2 regions of the Providencia sp. 6390 genome follow, and region 2 is predicted to be linked to the other one. Evidence: riboswitches for the same ligand, from Rfam matches in the RefSeq annotation. Region 2 holds a riboswitch; the other holds the start of a gene.
The links. A riboswitch is a leader RNA that binds a small molecule or an ion and turns the genes downstream of it on or off. The one in region 2 is predicted to bind manganese.

Region 1 (11,500 bases), on a different contig from region 2:
GAGCACCGAATGCTGAAATATAGCTGAGTAGAGTGTGATTTAGGCATAAAAGTCGAAAAGCTTGCTCTTGTGTCACTTTGTATGATTTAGGATCCGTGGCCATGTTGGAAACAACAGAGGCGAATTCAGCATCATTATTATGTGCATCACGGCGAGCTACTCGGTATTCAAGGCTATTATCTTTACCTTGATAGTATTGTTGCAAAATGGCATCTAAGTAGCGGCAGTTGCTATCCATCGTTTTTTGTACCACTTGCGGTAATTGGCGAAATTTCCAATCGGGCCAAATAAAGCTAACAGCTAGGAATGCAATGAAACAGCCAATTAAGGTATCAATAATACGAGGAAGTGCGACCTCAAATCCTTCACCGAGTAAGTTGAAGCAAAAGAGCACCAGTAAAGTGATAAACAGGGTTGCTTGTGCATATTGGCTACTTCGGAACACAAAGAACAGTAAGCCAGAGAGCACAATTAATGTCAGTTGTCCTTCCATTGAAGGAATGAAATTTAGTAGTGGTAGCCCTATGAGTATCCCAATAATAGTACCTATGATACGTAGGGCTAGCCGCCGTTTGGTGGCATTATAGTTGGGCTGGCAAACAAATAGGCTAGTTAGGAGGATCCAATAGCCTCTTTCTAAGTTAAACAATTGAATAATAATATAGCCCGTACATAGCAGTAGCGACATTCTCACCGCATGGCGAAATAGCGCCGACTTTGGTGTTAAATGGTGCTTGAAACGCGCAACAATATCACTTAAACCAGAAGGGGATTCATCAGATAGCTGCTCGAGCTGTTTCATATTTTGTTGGCGTGAGTTTTGTTCAATGCCAAGTCCTCGCAACTGTACATCGATCCCTTTTAAATTTTTGAGTAGGTTATAAAGGGCTTTTACTTCATGGATTGCAGGCGATTGTTGCTTTAAGAGCTGAAGTGAATTTTCAAGGTAATTAAAAGTACCTTCAAAGCGTGGATTGTGCTGATAAGGCTTACGCCACAACACAGATTGTGCGACTTGTTGGCAGGCTCTTGCTTGCATGGTCAGTAAACGCTGAAAACGAAATAGAATATCGCTATGGCGCAATGTACGGCTCAATTGCTGATATTGAATATGTGATGAACTGGCTCGCTCATGGATATCTTGTGCAACAAAGTAATATTGTAATGTAGTACGAGTTCCTTTCTGCCCTCTATCACCCTTTAACCGGCTGAGTAGAGCCATTTTAGCTTGATTCATGGTACTGACTAACGTGCTATTGACGAGGGCTAAATCATAAACAGACTGTTGATAGTCATCTTCCAAGTCTGGGTCAAATAAATTTGCTTTGGCGTCTAGATAGGCTGCGAGTTGTTGATAGCATTGAGTAATTGCATCCTGTAGAGGGCGAACAGGGAAGAGGATGTGGCCAATCAATGTCAGAAAGTTATACCAAACTGCACCAGTCAGCAGTAAAGCAGGTTGTTGATACCAAGTATCAAAGATGGGAACGCCCAACATGGTATAAATGGCAATCAATAGAGCACCAAAGGCAATGGTGGCATAGCGTTGCCCTAATGCACCTAGCAGTATAAAACCGCAAGTTGAAAGTGCCAGTCCAAAAAAGAATAAAATTGGGTGAGGAAAAAGTAGCTCAATGGAAACGGATGCGATAAAAAAGCATAACAAGGTAATGACAAGGTTTTTTAAACGGCCTGTTAGTCTATCATCTAAGTCAGTCAGTGCTGCTGCGACCATCCCTAATGTGAGTGGGATGGTGACTTTGGGATCTTGACCTAATAACCAAGGGATGAGGGTCGTCCCTGTCAGGGCAATCAATATTCGGATATAATATAAAGCATGGCTGTTATATAGAACACGACGATAACTGGTAAGCAGCGTTAACACAAAGTACCTCAAAGACAAACATTCCCTAGTCTATATAGGATAGCTTGTTTGCAAGTAATAAAAAACCGTCTGAAATCAAGCAGCCGTCATTTTCATTATTGGATAACTCAGGTGCAAGGTGTATGGAACTGAAATCAACACAGATTGGGCAGCGCCTGGCTCAGCATCCCTATAATCGGGTACGCTTATTAAATGCAGGCATTGAGGTAAGTGGTGAAAAGCATCAATATCTCATCCCTTTTAACCAGTTAATTGATATTCGATGCAAAAGAGGGATTGTTTGGGGGGAGTTAGAGTTTGAATTGGCAGATGAGCAAGTTGTCCGTTTGCATGGAACAGAGTGGAAGCAAACACAGCGCTTTTATCATTATCTAAGTGATAAATGGATGCAATGGAGTATAGAAATGAGCGAGATTAGTGCTCAAGTTCTAGCAACACTCGCAAACTCTATTCAGCAACAAGCACAGCAAGATCAATGGTTCAGCTTGCGTGAATTAGCCTCGTTTCGTAATAATATTACGCAACAGTTTTCATCCCTTCCTCTACCTTTAGCTCGTGTCAGTCAATTTGAAAACTGCGCTACAGCTTACCAGTATTGTTTGCAGTGGTTGAATGATGGCGAAGCTAGCCGTCAGCGTACTAATGAGCAGTGGTGTGATTCAATATTGTCACGTTATAGTGATTTTTTCCAACACGTAGAAACATCGCCGCTTAATTCTAGCCAAGCACTCTCAGTGATAAATGGTGAAGATAATGTTTTAGTCCTTGCGGGGGCTGGGAGTGGTAAGACTTCAGTGCTTGTTGCAAGGGCGGGGTGGCTACTTTTAAGAGGACTTGCAAAAGCAGATCAAATACTCTTACTTGCATTTGGCCGTAAAGCGGCACAAGAAATGAACGAGCGCATTCAACAGCGTTTGCATCAAGATGATATCGAAGCAAAAACCTTTCATGCATTAGCTCTACATATTATTCGAGAAGGCAGTAATAAATCCCCTGTGATCAGTGAACTGGAAACGGATACACAAAAACGAGGGGAGCTGTTACTTAACGAATGGCGCGAGCAGTGTGCTAGTAAAAAGGCACAGGCAAAAGGGTGGCGTGAATGGCTGACCGATGAATTACAGTGGGAAGTGCCAGAAGGTGAATTTTGGCAAGATGAAAAAATCAGTAAAAAGGTTGTAAGCCGTTTAGAGCGTTGGTTGGGTTTAATGCGTATGCATGGCGGTAGTCAAAAAGAGATGATCGAAGCTGCGGATGAGCAGTTTAAAGATATTTTTCAAAAGCGCATACGGTTGATGTCCCCATTATTAAAAGCGTGGAAAAGCGCCTTAAAAGATGAAGGTGCCATTGATTTTTCAGGATTGATTCATCAAGCGATTAATTTACTTGAAAAAGGGCGCTTTATTAGCCCATGGAAACATATTTTAGTTGATGAATTTCAAGATATTTCACCACTAAGAGCCAGGTTATTACAAGCATTGCGTCAGCAAAATAAACAAACCGCTCTTTTTGCTGTTGGTGATGATTGGCAAGCTATCTATCGTTTCAGTGGCGCAGAGCTCGATCTTACCACATCTTTTGCACACAATTTTGGCCAAGGAGCACTATGTGCTTTAGATACCACCTATCGTTTTAATGAAAGGATAGGTGAAATTGCTAATAGATTTATTTTGCAAAACCCAACGCAGCTAGATAAGCCTTTAAATAGCTTAGTTAAAGGTAATAAAAAAGCAGTGATTTTATTATATGAAAACGCACTTGAACGCTTACTCGATAAAATGAGTGGCTATATCACTGAAGATGAAACAATTTTATGTTTAGCTCGTTATCATTACTTACGCCCTGAAATTTTAAATAAAGCTAAAACACGTTGGCCCAAGCTCAACATTGAATTTATGACTATTCATGCATCTAAGGGTAAACAGGCTGATCATGTGATTATTTGTGGGTTGAATCAGGGCAAAGATGGTTTCCCTGCTGCACCTAGAGAATCAGTGATGGAACAGGTATTGCTGCCTAAACATGAAGAGTTTGAGCATGCGGAAGAGCGGCGCTTATTGTATGTGGCGATGACACGTGCAAAACAGCAAGTGTGGTTACTTTATAACCCAGATGAGCCTTCTGAGTTTGTTGAAACATTGAGGCAACTTGGTGTTCCTAGACAGAAAAAACCATAATGAATGGTGCCGAACATATGAGTCGGCACCTTAGCTGTTTATTTTGTGCGTTCTTGTAAATAGTGTTGGTAATCAGGGATCACAACATCAATTTCGTCCTTAAAATAAGGGGATGTAATAATAAAGTCAGCCGTTGCAGGGTTAGTTGCCACTGGTATATTCCAAACTGTTGCCAAGCGCAATAAGGCTTTAACGTCAGGATCATGAGGCACGGCGTTTAACGGATCCCAAAAGAAAATCAGCACATCAATCTTTTGTTCGGCGATCATGGCGCCAATTTGTTGGTCACCTCCCATTGGGCCACTTAGCATACCTGTTACATTGAGGCCTGTATGATGGGTGATCAATTTAGCTGTAGTACCTGTTCCAAATAGTTGATGTGGTTTAAGTTGTTCACTATTTTTTGTTGCCCAAGCGAGTAGTGAAGATTTACAGTGGTCATGGGCAACCAGAGCTATGTTCTTAGGGGTTTTTATTGTACGAGTAGTTGATTCCATGAAGTTCCCTTAAAATTAGCGAGGCTCAATCGAGCCACTACACGGCATCAGATATATCATATTGCGAGTTAATAGTTTACTGATTTTGGGAGATATTTTGATGGCTAGTCAAGAAATTGCAGAAATATTACGTAGCGTTAACACGATTGCACTGGTTGGTGCTAGCGATAAAAAAGATCGTCCTAGTTATGAAGTGATGGAGTATTTATTGGAGCAGGGTTATACCGTGATCCCTGTTAGCCCTAAATTGGCAGGTCAAACCCTATTAGGGCAAAAAGTGTATGCGAAATTGGGTGAAATCCCACAATCTATTGATATGGTGGATGTATTTCGTAATGCAGAAGCGGCAGTTGGTGTTGCTCATGAAGCGGTTGAGGTGAACGCGAAAGTTTTATGGCTGCAAAAAGGGGTTATCAGCGAAGAAGCTAAGCAGATAGCACTTGGCGCGGGTATGCAATTTGTCATGGATTTGTGTCCAAAACAAGAGATCCCTGCGTTAGGGCTAGAAAAGTAGCCAATAAGCAATAAAGCAGCGATGTCGCTGCTTTATTGCAGACTGCTGACAAACGTATTTTGTTTGTCGGCGGTCGTTAAGGGTTTTGAAATAAACGAGGAAAATTAATTTATTGATTTTCGGCTGATAACACGGAGTGGGAAAAACCACGCTTTTATCCCACTTCGTCAACAACTTCTAATAAAGCAGCGATGTCGCTGCTTGCTTTATTGTAAGTTGTAATAATCAGTTACGCAGGCGTGGTGCTTGTAATTGTGAGCGAATGGATTCTGCCAATTCGTCCATGGAGGGTTGCTCTGGGTGGTCATCAGCAGTTTCATAAGTAATTTGGGCCTCTGCCAAATAGGTATGAATTGCATCGCCATTATCATCTTCCATTACAACATGATACCAAGGCAGATCACGTAATGCGCTATTTGCTGCAATATCGTCGTCATCATGTGGTTGCTCGAGCGAGTATTCAGCATCAACATCCACGACAACACCTAGGTAGCCGAGTAGTTTATGCCTAACTTGTTGCCCTATCCCATATTTACTGGTGATCATCATAGCCACCTCCTAAAAGCCTTGCTTATGCTATAACTCTATATTTGGGCAGTGTTCCGCGTTTTCAAGCCAATGTATGGACAATTACTCATAACGCAATACACTGTCTTATATGTAACATGAAAAGCAGTGCCTCAGTCTCAGATTATCTGTTCGATGAAAAAAACACAACAGTAATAAATAGTACATTAATAATTAGAGTACTGATAATGGGGGATAAAAATGACAGCAACAGTCGGACGTTTATTTTATATCTATGGGCGTGTTCAAGGGGTAGGATTTCGTTACCAAACCTATCATTGGGCAAATCAAAATGGTATCAAAGGTTATGTATGCAATCGTGATGATGGAAGCGTCACTTTAGCCATTTGCGGTTCTGAACAGGATATTGGTTTTGTGGAGGAATGGTTGAATGCAGGTGGGCCCCCAGGTGCAAAAATCGACCATTATTTCAGCGAAAATTGGCAAACTGATAAAATAGCGGATTTTTCAGTCCGCTATTAACTGTTGTGCAATTAGATGCATTTTACGGGTTTAGGAAGCCCTGCTAGCTTAGTTGCTTGTTTTGCAGGGCCTTTAGGGAATAGTCGGTATAAATAGCGGCTATTTCCTTTTTCCTCTCCAAACTGTTGAGAAACAGCTTTAACCAACATGCGGATCGCAGGGGAGGTATTAAATTCCAAATAAAAAGCACGAACAAAGCGGACGATTTCAAGGTGTTCTTCTGTCAGAGTGATATTTTCTTGCTCTGCGAGAAGAGGGATAAGCGCTTCGTTCCATTGTTGGCTATCAATAAGGTAGCCTTGAGAGTCAGTCTCAATTTCTTGACCGTTAAAAAGCAACATACACATTTCAACCTAAACAAAAATAGACAGCAAATTTAGCAAAAAATAGCCAATAACCCAAGCAGCCCGTTAGATATGTTGATAATTTCGCCCATCAACACACTAAGTGCCTATTTTTATAGCAATTGGTATAATAGGGGGTTTACATCGAACGCACAGATGTTTATAGTGCACGTCATTGCGGAGGGGTGGCCGAGCGGCTGAAGGCAGCGGTCTTGAAAACCGCCGATGGGAAACCATCCGAGAGTTCGAATCTCTCCTCCTCCGCCATCTCATTTTCATTGTATCCTCCAAGGTTTTTCAATCTTAGATAAATCAAACAATTCAATGTCATTCGTTTTCATATTCTCTATACACCCGTTGATTACTGCTGATTAGATAGTCGAATAAAAAAATACCGCCAAATAAAGACGGTAATGTACAGATAGTAGATTGTAAATGTATGATCTGGTGACCATTATAATATTTAATTAATCCCTATAATAACGGTTATTCCATGCGCATTATCGCTATATAAATATCCTAATCCGATTTTTATTTTAAATTCTGTGTTATTAATGTCTATCGGTGTTTCTAACGCTAATGATGTATTATTGATAAAGCCAAATGAAAGGTCTCTATAACTATTGCCGTAAAAACCGCCAATATCATTAGAGACGATGATATCAAATGGATTATCTTTAATCGCAAATGCATTTGTAATGGTGTATTCACCACCAGTAGACCAAGTACCTATGTTATTGTTTATTTTGATATCGCTTTTATTACCAACACTTTCCATGAACATATAGGAAACATGTATGTGAAGTTTAATTTTATTACCATTGTTTAAGGTGTTTTTATTTACTATCCCTATTTTTGGGGTAATATTTACAGCGTTTATATCCCAATCTAATAATTTTTCTTCACGAAGTCCTATCTTAATGTCATCTTCACCATGGAAAGATGAGTTATTCTTCATGTTTGAATAACCAAGTTCAATCTCACCCTCTAAGCTTAAATTTTTATCTATATTATATGTTATTTGTGGGGATGTTGTTAGGTTTAATATATTCCAGCGAGAACGAAGTGTATTTGATGAATTAATATCTATGACATCTGATTTTACTTTAAGGTAATTTCCTCGTATTTGAATATTGAATGAGTAATCCCCCTCATTATAAATATTTTTGAAGGTATAAGGTAATGAATATTTACTGTACTCAAGGCCATCTGAGTGTAATGTGGAAGCACTAATATCATTGGTCGAAGATAAAGCGATAAGTTTTGCATAGCCCGCGGTTAGGGCTTTATCACTGAATGAGTCAGGTGAAAACATAACAAGAAAAGGAGAAAAGAAAATAGATAGTGAACGTTTCATTATAGTACCAGTATGGGCTAATTATACGTATTAGTAATGATATTATAATCGTTCATAATCGGGATTATCTAATAACTATCTTCACATATTTGAATTATGTATCGACATAACGTAAATAAATATTCATAGTAATAGTTATTGAGATGGAAAAACTTGTAAAAGCCAGTAAAATTTATGATTGGCGAGATTAGACTGGGTAATCACTATTGATTGTTACGGAGTGCTAGCAAATTAGATAGGAATTATAGTTTATTTTTGAAATTAGATAATGTTTTTTTATGTTTTTTATAAGTATCAAATAATGATTACCGTTATTTTAACTTTAGAGCAGTATAAGAGCAGTATAGGGCTTAAAAAGTTTATTAAAATAAAAATACTAGCAATACATAAAATAAATTAATGTTAGTGAGTTTATACTCGTCATACTTCAAATTGTAGGACTGTTGACTACGCTACGCTTACCAAGTCAGGTAGTTTATCTATGCTCCCCGATTATATTCACTTGTTGCCTACCGGTCTCTTGAATTATTTAGAGTATATATGTGTTATAGTGTAACTCTATTCAATAATTTATAGTCAGATTAGATCTGATTATTTTAAATAAAAATCATTTTCATTATCAGTAAGTTAAATAATAAAAATAAAGTTGTATTTATATTTTTTTATTGCTATCTTCCGTGCCGCAGAAAATGGGGAGTAGCTTGCTTAATAACTATTCAATGAGTTATTAAGATTTCGTGTCAACATACTTGAGCGTTATTTGCTCATGGCACGGATGCCTTAATCGGTTAGCAAGACCATAAACATATTATTCACCTATGTGTTGGGGGGGGAGTCGTATGTCTATGGAATTTCCCGACTGAGATCTTTGTTATGAGTTTTTATGCATTATTTGTCCTCGCTTTTGCCTTATCAATGGATTCTTTTGCAGTTGCTGTATGCAAAGGTTCAACACTTCATAGACCCTCTTATAAAGAAGCTTTAAGAACAGGTGTTGTTTTTGGTGTAATTGAAGCTTTAATGCCATTAGCTGGTTGGATTATTGGTATTGGTGCAAGCCATTTTGTTATGCAATGGAATCATTGGATTGCATTTGGACTATTATTTGTGTTGGGCGGACACATGATTTACCAAAGCCTAATATCAAAAGAAGATGAGTTAAAAGAGAAAAAGAAAAAGCATAGTTATTTAAATTTGATTATAACGTCAGTTGCAACAAGTATTGATGCGATGGCTGTCGGTTTAGGATTGGCATTTCTTGAGGTAAACATTATTCATGCAGTATTTGTTATTGGCTTAACAACCATGATAATGGCAACTGTTGGTGTTATGGCAGGGCGACACGTTAGTACTGTATTAGGTAAAAAAACGGAACTTATTGCAGGGATTATATTAATCAGTATCGGATTATTTATTTTTTTAGAAAATATTTAATGACAAAAATATGAGTGAGTTATCGTTAAAAGATATTCATAATTTGTTTAATACATAAATTCCAGTGGATATTTGCTAACTTCTCTAAGAATATAGAGATAGATGTAATTCCATAAAGGGTTAATCATTAATCTGGAAAAATTATCCAATAAATAGCGTTCTTATTGGATAATTTTCTGGTTTGGTTTTATCTCTTTGAAGCCACCAGTTAATACGTCCAGTATTTGAGTATCCGTTAGGTCTTCTGAATGCTCACAAACATATATAGAAACATTGTTTTTACTTGTGCATATAAATGTAGCCAAATCTCTAAATGCATTCTTTTCCACGGAAGACAAACCACCTTCTGTCATGACTTTTGGGTGCATAATGACCGCATATTTAGGTGGAAAAAAACGTTGATAAAAAGAAAAAGGGGGCAAAAGTTTATTTATGCCATTTTTCAGCGTTTTTGCCGCAGGTAGCATATCCCCTACTAGTAATCGGCTGGTGGTAAAAGGGCTATCAGCTAATTGTGTTATTTCAGAGTGTCTTTCGACATCTCGAATAACCATCTTGTCAGGCCAAATTCGAATATAGAGATAGTATGTATTTATCATTTTTCTATTTATCTAACCTTTCTATTGAATATACACAGTGAGTTTTCAATATTTATATCAATACTCACCGTTGAGTCCCTCATTTATATATGCTGTTTAAAAAACATTCAAAGTTTAATTCTTTTTGTGCCAATCATGGTGGCTTGCCCACCCACTCTCACTCGACTAATTTCTTGTTTTTGTGTATCGATTATTACTTGGATCAAAGAAGAACATGCCATAGCTCGGCCTTGCTCGAATTGAAAAGATGTTTCATTGGGGAAAATATGTTTTACGAGGTAACATCCTAAAGCACCGCTCGCACTGCCCGTTGCTGATTCTTCATTTATACCGTATAGCGGAGCAAAATTTCGACAGTGGGCTGTAATAGATGGATCACGACTTAATTCAAATACATGGAAGCCTATAGCATTGAATTCATTGCTTAGTTTTGCGAGAGCTTGGTGATTAGGGTGTAGGATGTCTAATTGTCCTGTTTGCACAGGAACTATAATGTCTGGTAGCCCTGTAGAGACAATCATGACGGGTAAACCTGTCGCTGTAATAATATTAGGATTTACTCCGAAGGCGGCAGCAATATCGTTAACATCAGGGCCTTGTCGCATAATAGGTAAGGTTTGTTCCATAACAATGGTGCTAGGAGTTATGGTCACATCAAGAATGCCAGCTTTAGTTTTTTGTTTGTAACTACCAGAAATTAGTAGATCTAATGAGTTTAGAGTAAAAAAAACAGCTAATGTTGCGTGCCCGCAAAAATCGACTTCACCTTCGGCGGTAAAAAACTCTACGTCGAAATCGGTATCTTTTCCTGCATAAACAAATGCGGTTTCAGAGAAACCTATTTGGCGAGCGATAGTTATTTTTTGCTCGAGACTTAGTGTCGGTGGGTAAAGAACAACTCCCGCGGGATTACCACCTGAATTATGTCGAGTGAATGAGTTGACAAGATATACTTTGATTTCATTTTCAGCTAAAGATGCTGTCGCGTTTGGCATCGTTTTTTCCCGTGGTGTAGCCCGATATTGCGTAAGCTGTGTGTAAGGTTTGATCGTAAATTAATAGATTATACTTGTCATACTTCAAGTTGCAGCGCTTTGCGTTGAAGTATGGTGACTAGGCTCACGCGCACCAGTCACATAGTTATCTATGCTCCTGACGACTCATTGACTTGTGCCTAGCTGCATCTCGAATTTTTATTGTTTGCATAGTGATTGACCCTTTTACCACTTTTTAAACAAAAAATCATCTCACTATCATTGTGTTTCATTTGTCTCATTAGCGTAAATTTAAACATTTTTAGATTGGATTTATTGTGATATACCATAAAAAAACTTTCCAACTTTGTTGAGTTATACATTTTTCTTGAGATTATGCTAACGGTCTTAGCGGTATTAAGTTTCTTTTTTACCTATTTAAAAAAAGCTGCCAAAAGACACTGAGTCTATTGATTTAATTAGTATTTTAATTAATAAATCATTGTGTTAGATGATTTATTAACAGTATGGTAATAAAGTCTAATTTTAATATTTCATTGGTTTCAGGCTATTGACAAAAGATATGATAATTAAATGGCGGTTAAACGCTTAAAGTGGGTAATGATTATGATTAATCTCATGAATAAAGAACTTCAATTTTTTTGGATC
Region 2 (11,500 bases):
AAAAATTGGTTGTTGATCCAATACGTCAATCTTATGCAAAACCGGGAGAAGTATGGCGATATAATTCAGGTGGAGCATGGTTGCTAGGGGATACTCTAGAAAAAGCGACAGGAACTTCTCTGGCTAAATATTTGGAAACTAAAATTTGGCAGCCATATGGCATGACAAGTGATGGTGTATGGCAAAGCTATGAGCTGGGTAAGCATAACACTGGCGCGCATGGTTTTAATGCAACCCTTGAGGATTGGGGGAAGTTTGGGTTATTTTTTGCAGAAAATGGTGTGTTAGCGGACGGTAAACAAACGCTACCGTCTAACTGGCTTAGTGAGTCAAAAAATTGGGTACAGGCAAAAAATTCAGTCAACCCAAGCTATCCTGAAGGAATATATGGCTTTGAATGGTGGAATAATAGTGTTCCACAAAAAATGCATAATATAGAGCCTAAACAAGGCTTAGATAGTCACAATACATTATGGGCATTGGGGATCTTTGGACAAATCATCGTTGTAAACCCAAAGGAACAATTAGTGATTGTCCAATGGTCCACATGGCCTGTTGCTCATCCAGCAGAAGATGGCCAGCCACTTGAAGCATCTTTAATGTTTAATGCAATTAACAATCAATTAAATAAAACAACTCATTAATTTGTATACTCTAAATAATTCGAGGTGCAGCTAGGCGACAAGCGAATGAGTCACTATGAGCCTACATAAGTAGGTGACTGGTGCGAGTGAGCGTAGTCACATCTACCTCAACAAAAAGCGCTGCAACTTGAAGTATGACGAGTATAGTGGTTATTTTTATAGAACCTGCCAATTAAAGTGTCATTAATGGCAGGTTTTTTATTTTAATCATACCCGTTAATAAAAGCAGCAGGGCAGATCACTGTTTAATCTAAATTTTAGCTCTTTATCTTTATGCTCACTATTGTTCCATTTGTTACTTTTTTCTGCTTCTGCATTAAATACTGTGATAGCTGTTAATGTTTGTAAAAATTCACCAGCATTAAATGTTTTGGTCGGTTTTATACCGAACAAAAATGTATTTTTGAATTTATTTTGACTGTCAATGAATTCTGCTTCAAATCTGGTTTTATTATATGGAATTACAGGTGAATAGGCCGAATATTGCATCTTGTTTAGAAATGTGTCTAAGCCTTCTTTTTGTTCAAGGTTTTGATTTTCAATGTTAAAATTAGAAAATCCTAACAGCGGGATAATGATAAAGATTAAAAATAAACGTTTCATTGTTTTCTCTCCATGAAAATTAAAATAATGTCATAAATAAGTCACCCATAGAAGGTGAAAAGTGAGAGAAGAGTGCTTCATTTAATATTTATTAATGTTGTATGTTAAAAAAGTAAATGAACCATCAACAAAGTGAATAAATACTTATCCATAAATAACCTATAAAAAATTTATAAAACTTTAAATTTGTCCTATTGTGAAGTATTCATTAAATATGATTTATTAGTGTTGCAAGAACATCCTTGCTTAAATAAATCTGAAGGTACTTAGAATGAAAAAGTTTTTAGCAATCGCAACTGTATTGTCATTAGCTATTTCTGGTTCGGCATTAGCAGCAAGCACAGTAAAAAGTGAGCAAGCGGCTCCAACTGTGAAAACACAAAAAAGTAGTAAAGTACATTCAGCAGGTAAAACGAAAGCGCATACTACGCTCGAAAAGAAAACATCAGCCGAGTCCTCTAAAGCATAACGCTTAGCTGCGTTAGAGCTTGTCACACGTATCAGTGCCATGGGAAATATATTGCCCGTGGCGCTGCATCTCTATGGTATACTCAATATTATTTATAACGATATATCATTTATGAACTACCAATGCCCTCTATGTTTTCATCCCTTAATACAACACAACCAGAGTTTGAAATGCACAAATAATCATCAGTTTGATTGTGCAAAAGAAGGTTATGTTAACTTATTGCCTGTTCAACACAAACGTTCTAAAGATCCGGGTGATAGCGCTGAAATGATGCAATCGCGTCGGCAATTTTTAAATGCGGGTCATTATGACCAAATGCGTCAATTAGTTGCAGATAGGCTGAGCCAATATTTTCCTGAGCAGAACGGCTCATTGTTAGATATAGGCTGCGGCGAAGGTTACTACACTGATTACTTTATGCGGCAGCTTGCAAAACCGAATTTTTTACCCATTGTTTATGGATTAGATGTTTCAAAAGCAGCTATTCGTTATGCCGCAAAGCGCTATCCATCCGTTAACTTTTGTGTGGCTTCAAGTCATCGATTGCCTTTTTCTGAGCGTAGCATTAGTGCGATTGTGCGTATTTATGCCCCATGTAAGGCAGAAGAGTTGGCTAGAGTGTTGCAAAATAGCGGGATTTTAGTGACGGTGACTCCTGCACCTAAACATCTACAAGAACTAAAACAACTTATCTATAGTGAAGTCAAATTACATCCTCTAAAAGAAGAGCTATTACCTCAATTTAAATTGTTAGATGAACTTAATTTAAATTATGTAATGTCATTAACAGGTCAAGAAGCATTTGAATTATTACAAATGACGCCTTTTGCTTGGCGAGCGAGTGAAGAAGTTAAACAGGCATTAAAACAATCAGAGGTTCAAGATTATACTGCTGACTTTATGATCCGCGTATATGAATTAATTGAATAATAATAAATAGGCTCCTGCAATAAATACAGGAGCCGACAATCTATTCATTATGCGCTATACATAAACAGTTCGAGATGTTCAAATAAAATATTAAAACCAATACCAATCAGTACAGCACCACCAACAATTTCTGCTTTTTTGCCAAGTAGGGGGCCAACATAACGGCCAATCATCATACCGATAGTTGCCATAATCATTGTCATTAAACCTATGGTCATAGCGGTATGCACGATATCAACTTGTAAAAAAGCTAAACCAAGGCCAATAGCCATTGCATCAAGGCTAGTGGCGATAGCTGAAAGCACTAAGCTCATAGAACTATTACGGGATGCAGGAGCGCAGCATTCATCTTCTTTTTTTGCTTTGATACCTTGCCAAATCATGCGAGAGCCTAAAACAAACAGTAAGGCGAAAGCGATCCAGTGATCCCAACGAATAACATATTGGCTTGCTAAAATGCCAATTGCCCAACCAATAATCGGTGTTATTGCTTCGATAAAACCAAAGATAAAACCAGTGCGGAGGATCTCTTTAAAGCGGGGTTTGTGCAGTACTGCACCTTTGCAGATAGCGACAGCAAATGCATCCATAGAAAGAGCAAGTGCTAAAATTAGAGTGGCGTAAAAACTCATAACATAAACCTCGGTTGGGTGCATCCATATACACATGAATTACCCCCAACCAAAAGGCTTATTCATGTGTCTATGGTCTTGCCAACCAAGATGGCGTCCGTACCACGTTTAAAATGCAAACGAGTATGTTGACACGGACATTCTGGATATACTTCCAGAACAGGCTACTCCCCAATGACGTGGTTCGAAAGATATCACAATTTATTTTAAAGACAACACTTAATTTAATGTGGCTATTAATTTTTGTTGATAATAATTGTCATTTTCAATAATTTAAAAATTGAGGTTAATTTAAACGTCAATTAACCTCAATATTAATGTGAATATATTTAACAATTATTTATGATTGATAAAAAATTCGTATATTCTTTGCAAATCATCAAGTTGAGAAACTTGAATGTGGATTTTTTTATGCTCTAAACCAACGATTAAAATACCATCTTCAGATAAATTCATTGTTTTAATTCTGTCGAATAATATAAATGTATTGGCGAAATAAAATCCTTTTTGTTTAAAAAATAATTTTGGTGTGCGAATAAAAGCTAAATATACTGACATCAAAATAGTAACCATCAATAAATAAGTGGTTAACATACTGCCATGTCGAGAAATGTTGGTGTAAATGACAATACAGATTAACACAATAAAAATAATAGCATCGGCACGGTGTTTACGCTTGAGATTAACTTTTAAAAGTGTTTTTCCTTTGAGCAGGTTCTGGATAAATTCATCATAAATTGCATACAGCAGCATCAATAAAATAATAATGGCCAGTATGGAATCATTTAAGGTCATTTTGAGTGCCCTTGGCTAAGTAAACAATGCTAGAGAGCTTAAAAGTAAAAATGGGAGGCTGCAACCTCCCATTTCAATTAATTACAATTCATTACGGCGCTAAGAACTTCAACCAAGCACCAAGGATACCAAGGCCAAAGAAGCCAATAATGATCCACAGTGGGTTAACTTTACGGCGAAGCAGCCACATACATGCAAAGGTCAGCAATAAAGGCACCAAACCAGGCATCAAGTCATTTAAAATATCTTGAACCGTTTTGATTTCCATCACTTTTGTGGCTGGATTCTCGATACTCGAAACGATGACAGGAATATCAACGTGGGTCCATTTATTCACCAAGGCCCCCATAACAAATAAACCGAGTATTGATGCACCTTCAGTTAATTTTTGCAGGAAGCCACCGCCGATATCTTGAACAATATCGACACCTTTTTTATAACCGTAAGAAACGCCATAATAGAGCGTTAATAAGCGAACAAGGTTAAACAGTACAAAGAACAGGATAGGGCCCAGCAGGCTACCTGTCATTGCAATACCTGCGCCGAGAGCAGCAAACACGGGACGCACAGTACCCCAGAAAATAGGATCACCAACACCCGCTAATGGTCCCATTAGACCGACTTTGATACCGTTAATTGCACCATCGTCGATGTCGGCACCGTTTGCACGTTGTTCTTCCATCGCCATTGTTACGCCTAATACAGGAGCTGCGACGTAGGGATGGGTGTTGAAGAATTCGAGGTGACGCTTAATCGCTTGTTTACGGTCGTCATTATTTTCTGGATAAAGGCGACGGATCACCGGTACCATCGAATAACAGAAACCGAGAGCTTGCATACGTTCGAAGTTCCAAGAACCTTGCAACAGGTTAGAACGTAAGAAGACAGCGCGGACATCACTTTGAGTTAGCTTTTTCGCTGTTGGGTTTGTTGTATCTACCATTGTGCGATCCTCCTAGTCTAATTCATTATCAAGGTTGTTGTTACTGCCATTACCCTGAGTGACAACCACTTGGGACTTGTTATATTTCGGACTAAGTTGGATATACAGGATAGCCATAACTGCACCGATAACACCCAGAGCAACAAGGTTGAAGTTGGTAAATGCCGCAGTAACAAAACCTAAGTAGAAGAATGGCATCAGGTAGCCAGCACGCATCATATTGATGACCATTGCATAACCCACAACAACAATCATACCACCGGCAATATTCAGACCATCAGTCACCACCGGTGGGATAGCGTCTAACATTTGTTTGACTTCTGAAGTACCGACAGATAGAGCAACGATCAGAGCAGGAATGGCGATACGCATTGCTTGTAGAATTAATGCAGAAACGTGGATCCAGCTAATTGCTGCAAGGTTACCATTGACCGCGGCTCGGTCTGCTGCGTGTTGGAACGCAACTGTGACAGTACGTACGATAATGGTCAACACTTGGCCAGCTGCTGCTAGTGGGATCGCAATGGCAATACCTGCACCAATGCTTTGACCCCCAGCAATAACCAGGATGGTTGAAATAATTGAGGCGAGGGCGGCATCTGGAGCAACCGCAGCACCGATATTCATCCAACCTAATGCGATCATTTCAAGTGTACCACCAATGATGATACCGGTTTTCATGTCTCCCAAAACGATACCGATAAGCGTACAGGCAACGAGCGGGCGATGGAACTGGAATTCATCGAGGATAGAACCCATACCTGCGATACAGGCAACGATGAAAACCAGTACTATTTGAACAACGGTAAGTTCCATTGTTTAATCTCCTGTAACCAAACGAGTTTGGTAAATCTGTTTTCGAGTAATGGTTAAAATTCAATAAAATTAACGACCTAACTAAAACTAATTTTTTAATTTTTTAATCAAATCCATCATCTGAACTTTACTGTCAGAGGAGACCTTACGGACTTCCAACTCAATATTTTTACTGTTCAGATAATTAAAAGCATCAATATCTTTTTGATTAATTGATACTGCATTGGTTACTTGAGTTTTGCCTTCATGGAATGCCATACCACCAATATTAACAGAGGTGATATCTACCCCTGCTTCAACAAGGCGCTCTACGTCAGTTGGGTTAGTAAACAACAGCATTACGCGCTCACCCGCATATTTAGGGTTGTTATAAACACGAATACATTTAGCAACATCAACAACGTGAGCTGTGACTCCCGGAGGCGCAACCTGTTTAAGTAGTGTAGAACGAACTTCGTCTTTAGCCACTTCATCGCTAACAACAATGATACGTTTTACACGGGTTTCTTTTGTCCAACGAGTCGCAACTTGGCCATGGATCAAACGGTCATCAATACGAGCAAGGGCGATCACCATATGCTCACCTGGGCCTGCAGTGACTGTTTGTACAGTTGCAGGTTGTTGAACCGGCGCTGGTGCAGCAACTGGAGTTGTTTCAGGCTCTTTCAGTTTTAATGCACGAATACCCCCACGGCCAGTTTCGAGGGCAACAGAAACTAACTCTTCCATTGAAGGATTGTCATCACGGCACATAAATGTTTCGACTAGCATCGGCACATTAACGCCAGTGACTATTTCATATTTGTCTTGATCATTGACAATACGGCTGGCGGCATTAAATGGACTGCCTCCCCAAGTATCGACCAAAAATAGGACACCTTCGGTGGTATTTAAACCAGCAAGCTTGGCGGTATATTTATCAAACAGGGTGTCAGCATTTTCCCCTGGTACAAAGTCGATAAACGAGACATTTTCCTGCTCGCCAATCAACATTTCGGTCGTGCGCAGAAGTTGCTCTGCTGCCACACCGTGAGTCCCAATCATAATAGCTATACTCACTTGAATTCCCTCTTTATAGATCGAACGGAATGACACATTAGATCAAAATCGAATCAGCTTAATTAACCCTCCTAAATAGAAAACTATATTGATAATTTTAGCTGAATAAATTCACTCTATTTATTTCAGTTAGCAAACTGTTAATTTACTAACTAATAGAGTCAGTGTAGGTAGCATAACATTTTGCATTAACGTAAAAACTTGTTTTGCGTCAGAAAATTAAAAACATACATGTTATTTCAAATAATATGCACATATTTATTGAGTATATTGATTATGTGAATATTATGCATCGATTAATAAGTTTTTGTTGGTGGAAAGTTCTGTTATCGGTAACAAATAAAGAACAATTAATTTAACATTAGAAGAAAAAAGGCGAAAAATTAAGCAAAATATGACACGTTTCAGCAGTAGGAAGTTCTAAAAAAAGATTATTTTATCATCGAGTCATTTTAGTAACGATTTAATTAAGTTTTCGTTAAAAAAATAAAAAATGAATAAAGTAGAATAAAAAACAAACAATAGTTATTTTTTAATTGATAACAATGATGAAATTGTTATCAAAATAAAACGCCGTGGAACCCGTTATTATGATGGGATTCACGGCGTTGAATGACTATACTCGTCATACATCAAAGTGCAGGGTTGTCGAGCCGCCTACCTGCATCTCGAATTATTTAGAGTGTAAATTATGCGATTGGCATATTAATCGCATTGAACTTTAATCGCTAAACCACCACGAGATGTTTCACGATACTTTGCGTTCATGTCTTTACCTGTTTCATACATAGTTTCAATAACTTTATCAAGAGAAACGCGAGGCTCACTGGTACGGCGTAGTGCCATACGGGTCGCATTAACCGCTTTAACTGATGCGATTGCGTTACGCTCAATACAAGGTACTTGAACTTGCCCTGCAACAGGGTCACAGGTTAGACCTAGGTTGTGTTCCATTCCAATTTCAGCGGCAATACACACTTGCTCAGGGCTAGCACCAAACAGTTCAGCAAGACCTGCTGCTGCCATTGAACAAGCAACACCAACTTCACCTTGGCAACCAACTTCTGCACCTGAAATTGACGCATTCATCTTATAAAGAATGCCAATAGCACCCGATGCGAGGAAGTAGCGTGTATACAGTTCAGGTGTAACAGGCTCAATACAATGGTTGTAGTATGCAAGTACCGCAGGAACAATACCACAAGCACCATTGGTTGGTGCCGTCACAACACGACCACCTGCCGCATTTTCTTCATTTACAGCTAATGCGAACATGTTGATAAGGTCAACAACGTTCATTGGGTCATTAGACAGCTTACTTGATGAGGTGACAAGGCGATTAAGTGCTGGTGCACGACGTGGTACACGCAGAGGTCCAGGTAAAACACCTTCGGTGTTTAATCCTCGCTCAATACAAGCCAGCATTGTTTTCCAAACGTCAGCAAAGTAGGCATCAATCTCTTCTTTAGTATGAAGATCAAGTTCATTCTTCATCATTAAGCTTGAAATAGATAGACCTGATTTTTTGCAGTTGAGTAACAATTCTTCAGCTGATTTGTACGGGTAAGATACTGGTTTACTGTCTAGAGCTGACTGGCCGAAATGCTCTTCATCAACAATAAAACCACCACCGATAGAGTAGTAAGTTTTCGTATAAATTTCATCGTTACCTGCAAACGCATGAATGGTCATACCATTTTCATGCAGTGGGAGGTTGTCGTGACGAAAATTCATGCCACCTTCGCGTGGGAAGTCCACGGTATGGGTGCCATTGGCAAGCAGCAATTTTTCTGTTTTCTCAACATTGGCGATAAAAGCAGGGATCGATTCAATATCGACGGTTGCAGGTAAATTGCCAGCTAGGCCCATAATGATAGCAATATCAGTATGGTGACCTTTTCCAGTGAGTGAAAGAGAGCCATAAACGTCAACGGCAATACGTGTGACGCTTGGTAATAATTGTTTGTTTACCAAATCATCGACAAATTCTTTTCCCGCCTTCATCGGGCCGACGGTATGAGAGCTTGAAGGACCTATGCCCACTTTAAACATGTCGAAAACGCTTATCACGCAGGACTCCTTAAAAAAGTAGATATTTAGTGATTTATTTTAAAGGGCGCTACTTTACTGTGATTTAGTAGTGTTAACCAGTAAGTTTAAATTATTTTTTAAAATAAGGTAGCAACAAAAGGCCTACTGATTAAAAATAGCACAAAATGCATTCGGTCACGTCATGAAATGATTATTTAAGTTGGAGGGCTAACTGATGAATAATGGCAGCGGTCAGTCCCCAAACGAGGTGGCCTTGATACCAATAGAAGAAAATACGGTTCGAACTGCCTGAACGTTTGACATCAATAAACTTATGTTGCTTGAGTGATAAAGCATCAAATAAGGGAACTTCAAACACACTAGCCACTTCGCTCGGGTTTGGACGGTAGTCGATCCCCGAGGGCAGTAACCCAACAATAGGCGTGACTTCGTAACCTCCAAGACTTAGCTGAGGTGTTAATTGCCCTAATATTTGTACTTTTTCTGGCGGAATAGCCACTTCTTCATAGGCTTCACGTAGCGCTGTTGTGACGAGAGAGCCATCTTCAGGATCACTCGCACCACCGGGAAAAGCAATTTGTCCCGCATGAGAACGTAAAAAAGGCGAACGCTGCGTTAGTAATAATGTGGGTGTTGATTTATTAATAATAGGAAGCAGAACTGCAGCCGATTTACTCGCCACCCGTTGTGATTGGCGAGTAATAGGGAGTGTAAACTGAAAGCGATTAATAAACTCACTCAGTTCAGTCATTCTGTTGCAGCTCTCCTAACACAGGTAGAATAAGACTAAGTTTATCAAAAGTTTCTTGATATTCTTTATCTGCTTGGCTATCCGCTACAATACCACCGCCCGCCCAGCAAAAAATCTGCTTTTTATCGGTGAGTAAAGTACGAATTGTTATATTGGTATCCATTTTACCACAAAAACTAATATAACCTATTGCACCACAATATCCATGACGGCGGTGAGATTCTAACTCCTCAATAATTTGCATAGCACGGATTTTAGGTGCGCCAGTAATCGAGCCGCCAGGGAAGCTGGCTCTTAATAGATCTGTTGCAGTATAGGGTGTGGCCAGTGTAGCAGTGATGGTACTGACTAAATGATGTACCGCAGGGAAGGCTTCAACTGCAAATAATTCAGGAACTTTGACTGTCCCTGGCACAGCAACACGCCCGATATCGTTGCGTAGCAAGTCCACAATCATTAAGTTTTCAGCACGATCTTTTGGCGAGCTAGCTAATTTTTCTGCTTGTTCTGCATCGGCTAGAGGATCCCCTAAACGAGGTAATGTGCCCTTTATTGGGCGCGTTTGGATTTGGCCATCTTGCAGCAGAATAAAACGCTCAGGTGAGATGCTGATCACTGTGTTTTCAGGGAGCTGAATAAATGAGGAAAACGGTGCGCGATTTGCTTGATTGAGTAACATAAAGGCATCCCATTCATTGCCTTTATATTTCGCTTGAAAACGCTGTGCTAAGTTGATTTGGTAACAATCACCACTGCGCAAATAGTCATGTATTTGTCCTATCTTTTGCTGATATTGCTCTTGAGACATATTGGCATGCCAAGAACTAGTTAGCATGAATTTTGCTTTTCGTGATGTTTTTTGAGCTTTAAGCCAATTTAATCGTTCATTGACATCATCATAGCTAAATAGAGTCACTTGTTGTTCTAAATGATCAACAACTAATGCCCAGAGGTAAATACCAACTGCCATATCTGGAAACTGTAAATCGGTTTTAGCTATCTGTGGTAGTTTTTCAATACGACGGCCTAAATCATAACTCCAAATACCTAAAGCACCACCAGTAAAGGGTAGAGAACTATCACTACAGTGATCAGGTGTGAAGCGCTCAATAGACTCTTGCAGCAAGGTGAAGGGATCGGCGTCAGAAACATTGACTATTTGTTGATGAGTAACGGTGGTTTTATCACCAACTGTCATCAGAGTCGCGATAGGATCAGCAACAATAATGTCATATCGGTTGTGCGAATGCTCTGCGTTACCTGAATGAAGTAACATAGCCCATGGCTGATGAGCTAATGGCGTAAAGTAATCAGTTGCTGCGTGAATATGATAAGGAAGTTGTATTTTATTGATAATCATTTGGATAAGCTAAACTAAAAATTGATAAAAAAGGCTGTGACTCAGATTAGCATATATTCTTATCTTAAGAAGCCAAGAGCTGTTAAAATTGAGCTAAATTTTATTTTATTGAAAGGGTTTGACTATGTTTTCAGGTATGCCAGCACTTAATCATCAAGAGCAACAGGAAGCGGTAGAGCGCATCCATCAACTTATTGCGGATGGTATGAGTAGCGGGGAAGCTATAGCCCTTGTTGCTCAAGAAATTCGTGAAAAGCATAAAGACAAAGAGCAAATCCATGCACGTTTTGAGGAAGATGACGATTAGTATAGTTAAAACAACCTATTAACATTTTCGCTAAAATCTGATACATATTAGTTAAGTCAAATCATTTTGGCAGTTTATAAGTATTCGTCTATTTTAGATAGTGTAGATAAATAATATATAAAACTCACAATGGTAG

Region 1: it holds a riboswitch for manganese, as region 2 does, so the genes downstream of both, AC3Z9T_RS05455 (manganese efflux pump MntP) here and mntP (manganese efflux pump MntP) in region 2, are expected to answer to the same signal.

What each region holds. Positions count from the first base shown of each region.
Region 1 covers NZ_JBYVYL010000002.1:77,776-89,275, reverse strand. Annotated here, with positions in the region: gene yccS (YccS family putative transporter) at 1-1,885, opposite strand, end outside; gene helD (DNA helicase IV) at 2,008-4,062, shown strand; gene AC3Z9T_RS05490 (methylglyoxal synthase) at 4,101-4,559, opposite strand; gene AC3Z9T_RS05485 (CoA-binding protein) at 4,660-5,073, shown strand; gene hspQ (heat shock protein HspQ) at 5,299-5,622, opposite strand; gene AC3Z9T_RS05475 (acylphosphatase) at 5,842-6,123, shown strand; gene tusE (sulfurtransferase TusE) at 6,135-6,464, opposite strand; tRNA gene AC3Z9T_RS05465 (tRNA-Ser) at 6,647-6,734, shown strand; gene AC3Z9T_RS05460 (Solitary outer membrane autotransporter beta-barrel domain) at 6,931-7,824, opposite strand; yybP-ykoY riboswitch at 8,504-8,691, shown strand; gene AC3Z9T_RS05455 (manganese efflux pump MntP) at 8,698-9,258, shown strand; gene AC3Z9T_RS05450 (hypothetical protein) at 9,420-9,812, opposite strand; gene AC3Z9T_RS05445 (PhzF family phenazine biosynthesis protein) at 9,965-10,852, opposite strand.
Region 2 covers NZ_JBYVYL010000001.1:678,193-689,692, forward strand. Annotated here, with positions in the region: gene AC3Z9T_RS03305 (serine hydrolase domain-containing protein) at 1-644, shown strand, start outside; gene AC3Z9T_RS03310 (hypothetical protein) at 861-1,247, opposite strand; gene AC3Z9T_RS03315 (hypothetical protein) at 1,519-1,716, shown strand; gene rlmA (23S rRNA (guanine(745)-N(1))-methyltransferase) at 1,828-2,649, shown strand; gene mntP (manganese efflux pump MntP) at 2,697-3,281, opposite strand; yybP-ykoY riboswitch at 3,288-3,466, opposite strand; gene AC3Z9T_RS03330 (DUF986 family protein) at 3,618-4,076, opposite strand; gene AC3Z9T_RS03335 (PTS mannose transporter subunit IID) at 4,168-5,019, opposite strand; gene AC3Z9T_RS03340 (PTS mannose/fructose/sorbose transporter subunit IIC) at 5,032-5,835, opposite strand; gene manX (PTS mannose transporter subunit IIAB) at 5,923-6,894, opposite strand; gene AC3Z9T_RS03350 (L-serine ammonia-lyase) at 7,600-8,964, opposite strand; gene AC3Z9T_RS03355 (CoA pyrophosphatase) at 9,137-9,697, opposite strand; gene pabB (aminodeoxychorismate synthase component 1) at 9,690-11,057, opposite strand; gene AC3Z9T_RS03365 (YoaH family protein) at 11,182-11,364, shown strand.